DNA from 2 places in the Stenotrophomonas sp. Steno-Z2 genome. Region 2 is predicted to be linked to the other one. Evidence: riboswitches for the same ligand, from Rfam matches in the RefSeq annotation. Region 2 holds a riboswitch; the other holds the start of a gene.
The links. Region 2 has a riboswitch for cobalamin ahead of AC06FP_RS03300 (ribonucleoside-diphosphate reductase subunit alpha). Riboswitches for the same ligand answer to the same signal wherever they lie in the genome.
Positions count from the first base shown of each region.

Region 1: another riboswitch for cobalamin. It lies ahead of btuB (TonB-dependent vitamin B12 receptor); the one in region 2 lies ahead of AC06FP_RS03300 (ribonucleoside-diphosphate reductase subunit alpha).

Region 1 covers NZ_JBWJOY010000003.1:276,302-284,061, reverse strand. Annotated here, with positions in the region: gene AC06FP_RS10675 (TonB-dependent siderophore receptor) at 1-220, shown strand, start outside; gene AC06FP_RS10670 (alpha/beta hydrolase) at 220-1,164, shown strand; gene btuB (TonB-dependent vitamin B12 receptor) at 1,257-3,113, opposite strand; cobalamin riboswitch at 3,229-3,471, opposite strand; gene cobT (nicotinate-nucleotide--dimethylbenzimidazole phosphoribosyltransferase) at 3,583-4,653, shown strand; gene AC06FP_RS10655 (histidine phosphatase family protein) at 4,650-5,243, shown strand; gene cobS (adenosylcobinamide-GDP ribazoletransferase) at 5,240-5,968, shown strand; gene AC06FP_RS10645 (TfoX/Sxy family protein) at 6,031-6,402, opposite strand; gene AC06FP_RS10640 (GAF domain-containing protein) at 6,399-6,881, opposite strand; gene AC06FP_RS10635 (phasin family protein) at 7,051-7,419, opposite strand; gene queD (6-carboxytetrahydropterin synthase QueD) at 7,511-7,760, opposite strand, start outside.
Region 2 covers NZ_JBWJOY010000001.1:732,188-739,947, forward strand. Annotated here, with positions in the region: gene AC06FP_RS03290 (ribonucleotide-diphosphate reductase subunit beta) at 1-695, opposite strand, end outside; gene AC06FP_RS03295 (hypothetical protein) at 757-981, opposite strand; gene AC06FP_RS03300 (ribonucleoside-diphosphate reductase subunit alpha) at 1,006-3,315, opposite strand; cobalamin riboswitch at 3,580-3,803, opposite strand; gene AC06FP_RS03305 (DUF2884 family protein) at 4,070-4,876, shown strand; gene AC06FP_RS03310 (vWA domain-containing protein) at 4,991-6,463, opposite strand; gene zapE (cell division protein ZapE) at 6,601-7,695, opposite strand; gene AC06FP_RS03320 (alpha/beta hydrolase) at 7,698-7,760, opposite strand, start outside.

The DNA.
Region 1 (7,760 bases), on a different contig from region 2:
GCCGCTGCCGCCGGATACGCGCGGTGCCTACGATCTGTGGAGCCTCAGCGGGCAGTACCGGGTCACCCCCGACGTGCGGTTGGGCGCGGGCGTGGCCAATCTGTTCGACAAGCGCCTGTTCCGCGAAGGCACCACCAGCACCAGCGCCAGCGGGGCAGGCGCGGCGACCTACAACGAACCCGGCCGCAGCTTCTGGGTGAACCTGACGGTCGGCTTCTGATGGGCAGGACGGTTCGGGCGGTCGGCTGGATCGCGCGCGCGATGCTGCTTCTCGTCGCGCTGCCGGTCGCCGCCCCGGCAGGTGCGCAGCCCGACCCCGGCGCGCGCGTCGGCCGGACCGTGGCCGACGCGCGGCTGCACGGCTATCGCTTCGAGCGGCTGTCCGTCGCTTCGGCCGATGGGCAGCGCCACTACCGCGTGCATCTGGCAATACCGGCCGGCGCGGTGCCGGCGCGTGGCTTCCCGGTAGCCTGCATGCTGGACGGCAACGCGGTGCTGATGGCGCTGGAGGCGCCGCTGCTGGAGCAACTGGCGGCCAGCGCACGGCCGCCGGTGCTGGTGCTCGTTGCCCACGACAATGACCTGCGCATCGATGGCCCGGCACGCACATGGGACTACACGCCACGGCGTGGCGGGGGAGACGGCGAGGAGTTCGACGCGAGCGGCAACGGCCGCCGCAGCGGTGGCGCCGATGCATTCCTCGCGCTGATCGCCGAGCGGATCCTGCCGGCGGTGCGGCAGCGTGTGGTCCTCGACGAGGGCCGCCGGATGCTGTGGGGCCATTCCTATGGCGGGCTGTTCGCGCTGCATGCGCTCGCCGCGCGCCCGGGTGCCTTCACCGATTACGTCGCGGTCGATCCGTCGTTGTGGTGGGGCGAAGGTTTCGTCGTCGGCGAACTGGAGCGCGCCGCGCGTCGGTCTCCTTCCCTGCCGGCACGGCTGTTGCTGGTGCGCGGCGCGCCGGCCGCATCCAGCCGCGATGGCCCGGTCGGCCCGGGTGGTCGTGGTGCGGGCAATGCCGAGGCCGGCCGAAGGCTGGACGCGGTGCTCGCCGAACTGCCCGGCATGGAAGTGCAGCGCCTGCGGTTGCCGGGCCTGGGCCATGGGCAGACCCTGGACGCCGCGATCGCACCTGCGCTGCTGTCGCTGGCGGTTGACGATTAGCGAAGGGCCCGGCGCGGTGCGCGGTCCCGCTGCACAAAGCAACGCCCCGGCATGCAAGCCGGGGCGTCGGGGGCCTGCTCGTCCAGCTGGTTTCAGAGCGAGCGGTAGCGCAGGGTCAGCTGGTATTCGCGGCCGGGCTGGTTGTACCAGGCCACGGTTTCGTACGCGCGGTCGAACACGTTGGCCGCCCTGGCCTGCAGGCTCCAGGCCTCGTTGATGGCGTATTCCACGCGCAGGTCCACCGTGCCGTAACCGGCCAGGCGCAGGCTGTTGGCGGCGTTGTCGAAGCGGTGGCCGGTGGCGCTGGCGGTCACGCCCACGCGCAGCGGGCCGAAGCCGCGGTCCACGTCGAGGCGGCCGCTGGTGCGGGCGCGACGCGGCAGCCAGTTGTCGTAGCTGGTCGCGCCGCTGGTGTGGTCGCGCGGATCGGTGAAGCTGGCCTGGGCGTTGATGTCGAACCCGGCCAGCGATACGAAGCCGGTCAGTTCGGCGCCGCGGATGCGCGCCCTGGCGATGTTGTACGGCGTGTAGGTGCTGTCCAGCGCGATCAGCTGGTCGATGCGGGTCTCGTAGGCGTTGAAGGTCCAGTTCCAGCCATCGGCGTACTGCGCGATGCCGACGTTGACGCTCTTGGATTCTTCCGGCTTCAGCGCCGGATTGCTCGACCACGGGTAGTACAGGTCGTTGAAGGTCGGTGCCTTGAAGCCGGTGCCGGCGCTGGCGGTCAGGCGCAGGCCATTGCCGAAGGCGAAGCCGTAGCCGAGGCTGCCGGTGGTGTGGTTGCCGAACTGTTCGTTGTCGTCGTTGCGCACGCTGGCCTGCAGCGCGTGCGCGCCGAAGCGGCCCTGGTATTCGACGAACACGCCGGTGTTGTCGCGGCTGTCGATCGCGTAGGCCGTGGTGCTGGTGATCTCGTCCTTCTGCCAGTCGGCGCCGGCGCTCAGCTGCTGGCCCTCGGCGAACAGGAAGTCGCCCTGCACGCTGGCGCTGTCGCGGCGCGTGTCGAAGGTGGAAACGAAGCTGCGCTGGCCGTCCTGGACGTAGTAGCTGTCGGCCTGGTCGTTGTTGCGGCCGACCTGGGCGGACAGGCGGAACGCCTCGCCCGGCGCCCACAGCAGCTTGCCGCCGTAGACCTGCTGGTGGTTGTCGGCCTCGTTGCCGCTGTAGAGGCTGCCGTCGTACTCGTTGCGGCTGGCGGCATCGAGCACGTGGCCTTCCACGCTCAGGGTCTGCGTCAGCGCATAGCCGCCGCGCACGTTGAGCGAGGTGTTGCGGTAGCCGTCGCGGTCGGGCTCGTCGACATAGCAGCCCTGGAACAGCGCGGCCGAGCCGTTGCAGGCGTTGATGCCGTCGGTCTTCTGCCAGGCGCCCTGCGCCGACACCCAGCCGCGCTCGCCGCGGTTGCTGAAACCGGCGCTGGCCTGGCGCAGGTTGTGGCTGCCGGCGGTCAGCGCCAGGTTCTGCTGCAGGCCCTTGCCGGCATTGCGGGTGAAGATCTGGATCACGCCGCCGATCGCCTCGGAGCCGTACAGGCTCGAACGCGGCCCGCGCACGATCTCCACGCGCTCGATCTGGTCGATGGGCAGGTCCTGCAGCGCCGGCATGCCGTTGGTGGCCGCGCCGATGCGAACGCCGTCGACCAGCACCAGCACCTGGTTGGACGCGGTGCCGCGCATGAACAGCGAGGTGATCTTGCCGGGGCCGCCCTGGTTGGCGAAGTCCAGGCCGGCGCGGCCGCGCAGCAGGTCCAGTAGCGAACCGGCCTGGCTGCGGTCGATCTGCTCGCGGTCGATCACCTGCACCGGCACCACGCTGTCGGCGATGGAGACCGGCGTGCGGGTGGCGGTGACCACGACGTCGTCGAGTTCGGTGGGCGCCTGTTCGGCGGCGGCGATGCCCGGCAGCGCGAGCGCCAGGGCGAGGGAAAGGGTGTGGTACGGCAGTTTCATGGGAACTCCTGGATCCGCGCGCTCCCGCGCGGACGGACGGTGGGGGCTGCCAGGAGAAGGGGATGCGACGGAGCGCGCGCACGGCGTCCCTGCCGCCGCCATGCCCTCCGCATCGCAACCAGTCGGCTTCCGGGCCGGTCTCCGGGCTCGCAGGCGAAGCGCATCGACGCTTCCGTCCAGGCGCCTTCCCGTGCGATGGATGCACAGTGGCGGTATGCCTGGCCTTGTCCTGCTTACCGTTGCGGGGGCAGCGCCGGAATGGCGCGGGCAGGGAGCATCCCTGGCAGGCGCGGCACCGGCTTCCCGTTTCAACCGGCCGGAGCGAGTCCGGCCGGTCACCCGAAAGTGCGCGCATTCTATGCCATCGCCCGCTCCGGCGCCCGGCATGCCCGCTGGTGGCCAGCGCGGCACATCGTGGAAGCGGCCCGCGCCCTACAATGCGCGATTGCAACGCGGTATCGGAACACACGTGACAGACCCATGGTTCACCCGGCCCTGCCCGGCGCCTTCGCAGGCGCACCGGCAGCACGCCATCGCCCGCCAGCGGCAACTGACCAAACCCGAGGGCGCGCTGGGGCGCCTGGAAACCCTGGCCATCGAACTGGCCGCGCTGCAGGGCCGCGAGCAGCCGCAGGCCGCGCAGGTGCCGGTGCTGGTGTTCGCCGGCGACCACGGCATCGCCGCGCAGGGCGTGTCGGCCTATCCGGCGGAAGTGACGGTACAGATGCTGCGCAACTTCGCTGCCGGCGGCGCCGCCATCGCCGTGCTGGCGCGCGAACTCGGGTTGCCGCTGCATGTCTGGGACGTGGGCAGCCTGGCCGACGCCCCGGTCGCGGGCGTGACCTGCGACAAGCCGCGCCGCGGCACCGACGATTTCAGCGCTGGACCGGCAATGACCGCGGCCGATCTCGACGCCGCGTTCGGCGCAGGCAGACGCGCGGCGGACAGCGCCTGCGGCGACGGCGCCGACCTGCTGCTGCTCGGCGAGATGGGCATCGGCAACACCACCTCGGCCAGCGCGCTGGCCGCGGCGCTCGGGCCGTTGCCGCTGGCCGAACTGGTCGGTGCCGGCACCGGCCTGGATGCGGCGCGCATCGCCCACAAGCAGGCCGTGACGGCACGCGCGCTGGCCCTGCACGGCGAGGCGATCGCCGCCGCCGCCGATCCCGGCCGCGAGGCCCTGTGCCGCGTCGGCGGGCTGGAGATCGCCGCACTGGCCGCGGCCATGATCGCCGCCGCCCAGCGCGGCGTGCCGGTGCTGGTGGACGGCTTCATCGTCTCGGCCGCGGCGCTGGCCGCGCTGCGCATCAACCCGTCGCTGCGGCCGTGGCTGCTGTTCTCGCACCGTTCCGCCGAGCGCGGCCATGCGCTCGTGCTCGGCAGCCTGCAGGCCGAACCGCTGCTGCAGCTGGACCTGCGCCTGGGCGAAGGCTCCGGCGCCGCGCTGGCCCTGCCGCTGCTGCGCCTGGCCTGCGCGCTGCACAACGGCATGGCGACCTTCGCCGAGGCGGCCGTCGCCAACCGGAGCGCCGCGCCGTGATCCTGGACCTGATGCGCCATGCCTCCACCGGCCGCCAGGGCCACCTGGACGGCCGCACCGATCCGCCGCTGCTCGACGGCGCCATGGACGCGCTGCTGCGCCGCCATGGCGGCGGCCAGTGGAGCCGGGCGATCGCCTCGCCGCGACGCCGCGCGCTGGATACCGCCACCGCGCTGCTGGCCGGCCGCGAGCTGTTCTGCGAGATCCACCCGGACTGGGCCGAGCTGGATTTCGGCGACTGGGACGGCCGCCATTACGACGAGATCCCCGCCGAGCTGCTGGCCGGGCTCTACGACGCGCCGCACGCGGTGGTGCCGCCCAACGGCGAGAGCTGGCAGCAGTTCCAGGCGCGCATCGAGGCGCAGCTGCAGCGGCTGCTCGACGAGGATGACGACGGGGACGAGGCCGGGCCGGTGCTGGTGGTCAGCCATGCCGGCGTGCTGCGGCTGGCGGTGTCGCGCGTGTGCGGCATGCCGCTGGCCGCGCTGTGGGCCATGCGCATCGACTACGGCACCCGCGTGCGCCTGCGCGTGGAGCGCGGCGACGATGGCCAGCTGTGGGGCGAGCTGCTGGAGCTGTGCCAGCCATGAGCCTGCGCGGACTGATCCTGGCCATCCAGTTCCTGACCCGGCTGCCGACGCCGCAGGTGGAGGATTTCCGCGACGACGACCTCAGCCGCGCGGCGGTCTACAACCCGCTGGTCGGCGCGATCATCGGCGCGCTGCTGGCCATGCCGCTGTTCCTGGTCGCCGACCGGCCGTGGCTGGCCGGTGTGCTCACCCTGCTGCTGTGGGTGTGGGTGACCGGCGCGCTGCACCTGGACGGGCTGGGCGACGTGGCCGACGCCTTCGGCGCCGCGCACCGCGACCCGCAGCGTTTCCTCGAGGTGCTCAAGGACCCGCGCATGGGCGTGTTCGGCGTGGTCACCCTGGTGATGCAGCTGCTGCTCAAGTTCGTGCTGCTGACCGAGCTGGCCGCCAGCCCGCTGTGGTCCGGCATCGTGCTGGTACCGGCCTGGGCGCGCTGGGGCACGCTGTGGTGGAGCCAGAGGCTGCCGTCGCTGCATGGCGCGGGCATGGCCGAGCGCTTCTCCTGGCAGCTGGGCCCGCGTGCGATGTGGCTGTGGGCGCTGCTGCTGGCGGCGGTCAGCGCTTTCGCCGCCTGGCCGCTGCTGCTCGCGCTGCTGCTGGTGCCGCTGGTCGCGGCCTGGTGGCGGAAAAAGCTGGGCGGCATCTCCGGCGACTGCCTGGGCGCCAGCATCGAAGTCACCGAAAGCCTGCTGCTGCTGTCGCTGGTGCTGCTGGGCAACCTCTAGAAGCGGACCGCACAGGGGCGGACTTCAGCGCCGCGGTGCGCGCCTGCAGGCAGGCGAGGGCTTCAGCTGTCGCCGAAGCGGATCTCCGCGACATCGTCGCCGCTGTCGTCGGCGTCATCGGGCTGCATGCGGGTTTCCAGCACCGGCCCGGCCTGTTGCCCCGCGCGGGGGGCAACCAGTCCGCCGGCGGCGACCTCGTATTCGGCGACCAGCTGCTGGCGGCGTGCCTCCGGCACTTCCTGCCAGTGGCAGCCGACCAGCGCGCCCTCCAGCGAATAGAGCAGGTTGAGGCTGGGCTTGAAGCCGGCGCGTCGCACCTTGACGAAGGCGCCGACCGCGCCCACCGCGGCCAGGTCCTCGGCGCTGCGCAGCCCCACCTGGCGCAGCCACGCCGCGCTCTTGGGGCCGATGTTGCGCAGCTTCAGCGCGCTCATGCCAGCGCCTCGACGAATACCTTGGCGATGGCCTCCAGGCCCGCCTGGTCGTCGGCGTCGAAGCGCGAGGTGACCGGGCTGTCCAGATCGAACACGCCGACCAGCGCGCCGTCGTGGACCAGCGGCACCACCAGTTCCGAACGTGAGGCCGAATCGCAGGCGATGTGGCCCGGGAAGGCGTCCACGTCTTCCACGCGCTGGGTCTGGCGGGTGCTGGCCGCCGCGCCGCACACGCCCTTGTGCAGGGGAATGCGCACGCAGGCCGGCAGGCCCTGGAACGGGCCGACCACCAGCTCGGTGCCGTCGAAGAAGTAGAAACCCACCCAGTTGAGCTGCGGCAGCGCGTGATACACCAGCGCCGACAGATTGGCGGCATTGGCGATGCGGTCGGTTTCGCCGTGTACCAGGGCGCGGGCCTGGGCCAGCAGCTGGGCGTACTGTTCCGGCTTGCTGCCGGTGAGCGTGGTGGCACTGAACATGCCCAGAGTCTAACCGCTGCCCAGCCGTGATGGGTCTGCGCAGGGACGTCGCACGGGCACCGGCTGGCGTGCCCCGCAAAAAGAAAGACCCGGCAACGGGAGAGAGATCGTTGCCGGGTCCGGACAGGGCGCGGGGGAGGGGGATCCGCGCGCTGTTGAGAGGGTCGGGTCAGCTGGCCCTGGCGCGTGGACGCCTGCGGCTGCCGCGTTCGAACGGTTGCCGTGCCAGTTCGGCCAGCGCCTGCCCGGTCTGCAGGCCCAGGCCAGCGATTTCCTGCCCGGCCGAGGCCAGCCGCTGCAGGTTTTCCTGCGCCAGTTGCAGGCCCTTGGGCAGCAGCGATGGCAGATCGGCCTGCGGGCCGGGCTGCGCCAGTTCGCCGAGGAAACCGGCGGTGGCGTTGGCATTGCGCTCGAACGTGCGCAACTGCACGCCGAACGCGCTTTCCGCCGTCTCCAGTGCCAGCCGGTTGGCGCGATTGGCCATCGCCGCGAACTGCCGGGTGTAGTCGCTGAAACCGTCGTCGAACCGGGCGGACATGCCGTGCTCCGTGGTTTGTTGCGGCGCAGCATAACGTCGGGTGCGATGGCGCGGAAGCCCGCTGCCCGCGGCGACCGGGGGTTCGTTCAGGTCAGTTGCCGCGGTAATGGCAGCCGGAGGTGCAGGTCTCGTGCACGGTCACCGCGCTCAGCTGGGGCAGGGCTGGTTTGAGCCGGTCCCAGATCCAGATCGCCAGGCGCTCGCTGGTCGGATTTTCCAGTCCGGGGATGTCGTTGAGGTAATGGTGGTCGAGCTGTTCGTAGAGCGGCTGGAAGGCCGCCTTGATGTCGCCGAAGTCCATCACCCAGCCGGTCTCGGCGCCGGGTTCGCCGCTCACTTCC
Region 2 (7,760 bases):
TCGGCGCGGATGGTGCGCACGCACTCGAAGGCGAACTCCATGTGGCAGCTCTCGTCGCGGAACACCCAGTTGGTGCCCGACGCCAAGCCCGGCAGCAGGCCGCGCGAGCGGAAGAAATACACGTAGGCGAAGGCGGCGAAGAAGAACAGGCCCTCGATGCAGGCGGCGAAGCAGATCTGGTTGAGCAGGAACTGGCGGCGCTGCTCGCGGGTCTCGATGCGTTCCAGGCCCTGGATCGAGTCGATCCACTTGAAGCAGAAATCGGCCTTCTTCTTGATCGACGCGATGTTCTCCACCGCGGCGAAGGCCTTGAAGCGCTCCTCCGGGTCGGGCAGGTAGTTGTCCAGCAGGGTCAGGTAGAACTGCACGTGCAGCGCCTCTTCGTACAGCTGGCGCGACAGGTACATGCGCGCTTCCGGCGCATTGAGGTGCTGGTACAGGTTCAGCACCAGGTTGTTGGAGACGATGGAGTCGCCGGTGGCGAAAAAGGCGACCAGCCGGTGGATCAGGTGGCGGTCGGCCGCCGTCATCTTGTGGTGCAGGTCGGTGATGTCGATCTGGAAGTTGATCTCGTCCACCGTCCAGGTGTTCTTGATCGCATTGCGGTACATCTCGTAGAAATCCGGGTAGCGCATCGGGCGCAGGGTCAGTTCGAAGCCCGGATCGAGCAGCATCTGGCGGGGTTGTGCGGACATGGTCTGTTGCCTCGTGGTGCCCGCGCGGGCGCGGGCGGTGTTCTGGATTCCGCTGGCGCGCTCAGCGTTCGTAGTCGTCGTGCGCGTAGCGGCTGATATAGGTGCTCAGGCCCGCGCCGGATTCGGCCAGGGCCTTCATCCGGGCCACCTTCCGTGGCCCCGCGCGCCCGGTGCTGCGGTACTCGTAGGGCTCGTCGCGGTTGCGGAACTTGACGAAGATCGAGGTCGCGGTGACGCGGAAGGCTTCCACGCCCGAGTTGCCGGAGCGGTTGGCATAACGTTTCATCGCGACCTCGATCGTTTCAGCGGATCACTGGCAGGCCTCGCACGCCTCCGGGTTCTCCAGCGAGCAGGCCACGGCCTCGGTCGGGGTATAGGCGCTGACCGTGGTCTTGGCGATCTTGGTCGCCGGACGCGAGCGCAGGTAGTACGTGGTCTTGATGCCCTTCTTCCACGCGTACATGTACATGGAGGACATCGCACCGATGTTCGGGCTTTCCATGAACAGGTTGAGCGAGGCGGACTGGTCGATGAAGGCGCCGCGGTCGGCGGCCATGTCGATCAGCGAGCGCATCGGCAGTTCCCACGCGGTGCGGTACACGGCGCGCAGCGCTTCTGGAATCTGCGGCAGGTTCTGGATCGAACCGTCGGCCAGCTTGATCGCGTCGCGCATCTCCGGCGTCCACAGGCCCAGCTGCTTGAGCTCGCCGACCAGGTAGCGGTTGACCTGCAGGAAGTCGCCCGACAGCGTCTCGCGCTTGAACAGGTTGGACACCTGCGGCTCAACGCACTCGTAGCAGCCGGCGATGGAAGCGATGGTGGCGGTCGGGGCGATGGCGATCATCAGCGAATTGCGCAGGCCATGCTGGCGGATGCGCTCGCGCAGCGCGTCCCAGCGCGCGGCGTCGGCCGGCGTCACGTTCCAGGCGTCGAACTGCAGCTCGCCGTTGGCCGCGCGGGTGTCGTCGAACGACGGGTGCCGGCCGCGCTCCTGCGCCAGCTCGCACGAGGTTTCCAGCGCGTGGAAATAGATGGTCTCGGCGATCTTCGCCGACAGCGCGCGCGCGGCCTCGGAATCGAACGGCAGGCGCCGGCGGAAGAACACGTCCTGCAGGCCCATGCAGCCCAGGCCCACCGGGCGCCAGCGCAGGTTGCCGCGGCGCGCGGTCTCGATCGGGTAGAAGTTCAGGTCGATCACCCGGTCGAGCTGGCGCACGGCCAGGCGCACCGTCTCGGCGAGCTTGTCGAAATCGAAGTCGCCGTGCGCGTCCAGGTGGTTGCCCAGGTTGATCGAGCCCAGGTTGCACACCGCGGTTTCCTCGGCCGAGGTGACCTCCAGGATCTCGGTGCACAGGTTGGACAGGTGGATGACGTTGTTCGCGCGCAGGGTCTGGTTGCTGGCCTTGTTGCACTTGTCCTTGAAGGTCATCCAGCCGTTGCCGGTCTCGGCCAGGGTGCGCATCATGCGCGCGTACAGCTTGCGCGCCGGCAGCGCCTTGACCGCCTTGCCCTGCGCCTCGGCCTGCAGGTAGGCGCGCTCGAACGCCTCGCCGTACAGGTCGGTGAACTCCGGCACCACGCGCGGATCGAACAGCGACCACGCCTGGTCGGCCTCCACGCGCTGCATGAACAGGTCCGGCACCCAGTTGGCCAGGTTGAGGTTGTGGGTGCGGCGCGAATCGTCGCCGGCGTTGTCGCGCAGCTCCAGGAAATCCTCGATGTCGGCGTGCCAGGTTTCCAGGTAGACGCAGGCCGCGCCTTTGCGCTTTCCGCCCTGGTTGACCGCGGCCACCGAGGAATCCAGCGTCTTCAGCCACGGCACGATGCCGTTGGAGTGGCCGTTGGTGGACTTGATCAGCGAGCCGCGCGAACGCACGCGGGTATAGCTCACGCCGATGCCGCCGCTGAACTTGGACAGCTGGGCGATGTCGCCGTACCTGGCGTAGATGGATTCCAGCGAGTCCTGCGGCGAATCCAGCAGGAAGCACGACGACAGCTGCTCGTGGCTGGTGCCGGCATTGAACAGGGTCGGGCTGGATGGCAGGTAGTCCAGGTTGCCCAGCCGCTGGTACAGCGCCAGCGCCTCGGGCACGTCCTCGCTCAGCGCGCTGGCGATGCGCAGGAAGAACTGCTGCGGCGTCTCGATGACCTTGCGCGTGTGCGGGTGGCGCAGCAGGTAGCGGTCGTACAGCGTGCGCAGGCCGAAGTAGTCGAAGTTGAGATCGTACTCGGGGTTGATCGCATCGTTGAGCTTGCGCGCGTTGACCTGCACGAAGTTGAGCAGGCGGTCGTTGATCAGGCCCACTTCGTGGCCGCGCCCCACCGACTGCGAGAAGGCGTGGATCTCCTGGCCGGACACTTCCTTGGCGATGAAGTTGGCCAGCAGGCGCGCGGCCAGGCGGCCGTACTCCGGCTCCTCGCCGATCAGCAGCGCGGCGGTGCGGATCGACAGTTCGTCCAGTTCCTGGGTGGTGGCGCCGTTGTAGAGGCCGGAAATGGTGCGCGTGGCCACGCGCATCGGATCGACGGCGTGCAGGCCTTCGCAGCAGCGCTGGATGGCGCGCACGATCTTGTTCAGGTCCACCGGCTCGGTGCCGCCATTGCGCTTGGTCACGCTCATGGCGGTGGCGGTCGGCGGCGGGGTCAGTTCGAAGCCGGCCTCGGTCGGGACAACGGCGGTATCGGTGGCGGTCACGGCAATGCGTCCTCATGGCGTGGTGCACGCGGCGCCTGCCCTCGCAGGAACCAGGGCCGGTGGCGGGCGACGAGCATGGAAGGACGGCGTCGCAGCATCCGCGACGGGCGCGACCCGAGGTCGCCACCGGCGCTGCCGCGTCGCCAGCCGTCTTCCCCTCGAAGACTCCGCAGCCGGCACCGCGCGCTGTGCTTCGCGCGGCTGTCGGCAGGTCTTCGGACTCATGGGCGCGGAGGCGGGGGCCTCCTCCTACTTCCGCCGCTTCCCAAGGCATCGGGCCTCAGTGCTTTGTGGCGGGTTCGTTCCCAATTACCGCTGCGGGGCAGTGCCGGAATGGCCATCGAAGGCGTCACCGGCTTCCCTTTCAATCCGGCGGGGAGCAACCCACCAGAACCGACGAGCCACAAGATAGTGGGGGCAACCAGCCCGGTCAACGCCAAATCTTGTGGATGGCCGCATGCCCTTGTCGCGCAAGCGTTCCTCCCGCGACGGCCTGGCGCGGCCGTGGCGACCCGCCCATCGCGATTGCGCAGTCAAGCCCCCGGACGCCGGTTCACGAGCCGGGAACACCCCGCGCATTCATGGTGCGCTGTCCGGATTGCGCCGCCATGACTTCCGGCCGGGGCCCGCGCCCGGCCCGGCCGGCGATCCTGTCGGCCCCTCGAATGGATTCCCCGCCATGCGCCGCCTGGCCCTCGCCGCTGCCCTGCTCGTCCTGCCACCCCTGTCCGCGCAGGCCGGCACGGTGAAGTCGCCGACCTTGTCCTCCACCCAGTGCGGGGTCAGCACCGATTACGACGTGCTGGTCGATGGCGGCGGCATCTGGCTGCGCCGGCACGACGCCACGCCGCGCGAGATCGTGTTCCACGATGGCGAGCTGAGCATCGACGGGCGCATGCAGGCGGTCAGCGCCGAGGACGCGCAGCGCCTGCGCGTGCTCGAGGCCGGGGTGCGCCAGCTGATGCCGGCGGTCACCGGCATCGCCAATGAATCGGTGGGGATCAGCTTCGACGTGCTGGACATGGTGTACGGCTCGATGACCGGCAACTTCGGTTCGCGCAAGGTGCGCGCGCTGCGCACCGACGCCGAGCGCTTCGTCGCCTCCACCATCGGCCGCGGGCGCTGGGAGCAGGACCTGTTCGGCGAGGGTTTCGAACAGCGCGTGCAGGCATCGGCCGAATCGCTCAAGGGCTCCATCGCCCGCGGCCTGCTGTGGACCATGCTCACCGGCGGCGGGGAACGCATCGAGAAGCGCACCGAAAAGATGGAAGCGGAGCTGGAGCCGAAGATCGAAGCGCGCGCCCGCGCCCTGGAACAGCACGCGCGGTCCCTGTGCACCCAGGTCCTGGCGCTGGACCAGGTGCAGTCGGCGCTGGAGTTCCGCTACGACGGCCAGCCGCTGCGGATGATGAGCGTCAGCGACGAACGCGGCGAGGCACCGGTGGCGAAGGAGCAGGCGCCGGACAACAGCATCGAGCTGCCATAGGCCCCTCTCCCGGCGGGAGAGGGGGTGGGGTGAGGGCAGGCGGAGCCGGTGGTTCACCGGCGTGGGCGCCGCCCTCATCCGCCCTTCGGGCACCTTCTCCCGCGGGGAGAAGGATCACCCCTCCGACAACTGCGCCAGTTCCTCGCGCACCAGCCGCACCACCAGCGTGTCCAGCGTATCCACCGAGTAGTCGGCCACGTCGTGCACGGTCTCGCGGCCGGGGCCGCTGCCCGGGTCGGACGCGTCCTTGTAGGTGAGGAAGATGAAGCGCCCGCCGGTGTACTGGGCGATCTGCCGCTGCACGATCTCGCCGGTGGTGTCCTGCCCGGACGCGGCCACGCTGAACACCTTGATGCCCTTGCCCAGCGCCGCGAGCATGGTCTGGTCGTAATGCGGCGGCGGATAGTCCATGTGTGGCGGCGCGTCGGCCAGCGACACCAGCAGGCGCGTGGTCGCCGGGCCGCGCCAGGCCAGCGCCTGCACCGCATGGTCGAAGGCTTCGTTCATCGCCTCGGGCATGTCGCCGCCACCGCCGGCGCGCACGCCGTCGAGCACCTGCTGGAAGGCGGCGACGTTGCCGGTCAGGTCCCAGCTGCGCACGAAATACTCGTCGCCGCGGTCGCGGTAGGTGACCAGCCCCAGGCACACGTCGGGGCGCGACGGCAGCTGTTCGATGCCGCGCACGATGTCGCGCAGCGAGGCGCGCAGCTTGTCGATTTCGTCGCCCATCGAACCGGTCGCATCGACCATGAACACCAGGTCCAGCCGCGCCCGTGCCGTGGGCGCGGCGGCCGGCAGGCGCACTTCCAGCGCATCCTTCTGGCCGCGCCGCAGCTGCGCCTGCGCCTGCTGCCCATCACGACGCACATCCACCCGGTAGCTGGCCGAGTCGCGGTCGTCGAAGGCGTTCAGGTGCAGCCAGGCCTGGCCGCCGGCATCGGTGCGCGCCCACATCCGCGCGCCACCGGCGGCGGAGACGGCGACTTCGGCATCGGGAACCGGCCGGCCCTGCGCGTCGAGCACGCGCAGGCGCTGGCGCACCGATACGTCGCGCCCCAGCTGCGCCGCTTCGGCATGGCGCTGCAGGAACTGCTGGAAGCCGCCGAAGTCGGCATTGTCGTCGACCACGCCTGCGGTCACCGGCGTGGCTGGCTGCTGCCGTGCCGGTGCCGGCGCGTACGGCATCGCCCGCTCGGCCCGCGATCCCGATACCGTCACGCTCGCCGCGTCGGTCGCGGCGACCGGAGCCGGAGCAGGGGGCGGCGCGGCTTCCCGCAGCAGCATGTCGCGCCCGGCCTTGCCCACCAGCGCGGGAATGTCACGCACGCGCTGCGGCGGCTGCGGGTCCGGCACCTCGCGCATGCGCGGCGTGTCGCTGCACACGGTGGCCACCGGCGCGCGGAAGTTCGGCGCGGTCTGCCGCTGGCGCTTGCGCTGGGGCGCCTTCAGGTCGAGCTCGACGGCGGTGGCGGCCGGCTCCGGCCACAGCGGCTCGCCGGCCAGCGCCGGCAACCCGGCCAGCACCGTCAATACGAACGCCATCGAACGTACCGGCAGGCGCCGGCGGGCCATGCTTGCGTGCTTCATCTGCGTGCTCCCTTTCCTGCTGGGTGGACCGCCGGGGCGGCGTGCGGGAAGGAGAACGGATGGCGGGGGCCGATGGGGTTGGCGGCGGTGCGCATGGGCTTCATGGGCAAAGCTCCTTCGCGCACCAGGGCGCGCTCCTACAGGCGGTGGGCGGTGCCCAGGTACTCGGCGCTCTGCATTTCGATCAGGCGGCTGGCGGTACGCTCGAAGGCGCCGGCCAGGCGCGTGCCGGAGTAGAGCAGCGGCGGCGGGTCCTGCGCGGTGCAGACCAGGTTGACCTGGCGGTCGTACAGCTCGTCGATCAGGTTGACGAAGCGCCGCGCGGCGTCCTCGTTCATGCGGTCGAAGTGCGGGATGCCGCCGAGCAGCACGGTGTTGAACTCGCGCGCGATCTCGATGTAGTCCGACGGGCCACGTGGGCCTTCGCACAGCGCCGGGAAATCGAACCAGACGATGCTCTTGCCGCGTCCGCGCACGGGAATCTTGCGGCCCTCGATCTGGATGTTGCCGGCGCGCGCGTCCTGCCCGCCGCTCAGTTCCTTCCAGCGCCCGCCCAGCCAGGCATCGCTGTCGTCGGCGAGCGGCGCGCGGTACACCGGCGAACGGGTCAGCGCGCGCATGCGGTAATCCTCGGCGCCTTCGGCATGCAGCTCCACGCAGTACTTCTGCAGCAGGGCGATGGCCGGCAGAAAGCTGTCGCGCTGCAGGCCATTGAGGTACAGGTTCTCCACCGCGGTGTTGGAGGTGGTCACCAGGGTCACGCCTTCGGCGAACAGGCGTTCGAGCAGGCGCGCCAGCAGCATGGCGTCGCCGATGTCGGTGACGAAGAACTCGTCGAGCACCAGCACGCGCAGGTTGTTGCGCCATTCCTGGGCGATCTTCGCCAGCGGGTCGCTCTGCCCCTGGTGTTCGCGCAGCCGCTCGTGGATGCCGCGCATGAAGCGGTGGAAGTGGGTGCGGTACTTCTGTTCGATCGGCAGGCCGTCGTAGAACAGGTCGACCAGGAAGGTCTTGCCACGACCGACGCCGCCCCAGAAGTACAGGCCCCTGACCGGCTCGGGCTTCTTCCAGAACGCCGACAGCCGGTCGAGCCAGCCATCCTGCGCCGAATCGACGATGGCGTCGTGGATGCGGTCCAGTTCGGCCAGCGCCGCGTGCTGGGCCAGATCGTCGCGCCAGTCGCCACGGGCCACGCCGGCGGCGTAGCACTGCGAGGGGGTCGTCGCGCCCATGCTCAGCAGCTGCCGTCGGGCAGCCAGCGCCGCACTTCGTGCTGGATCGCGCCGCGCAGGTCGAT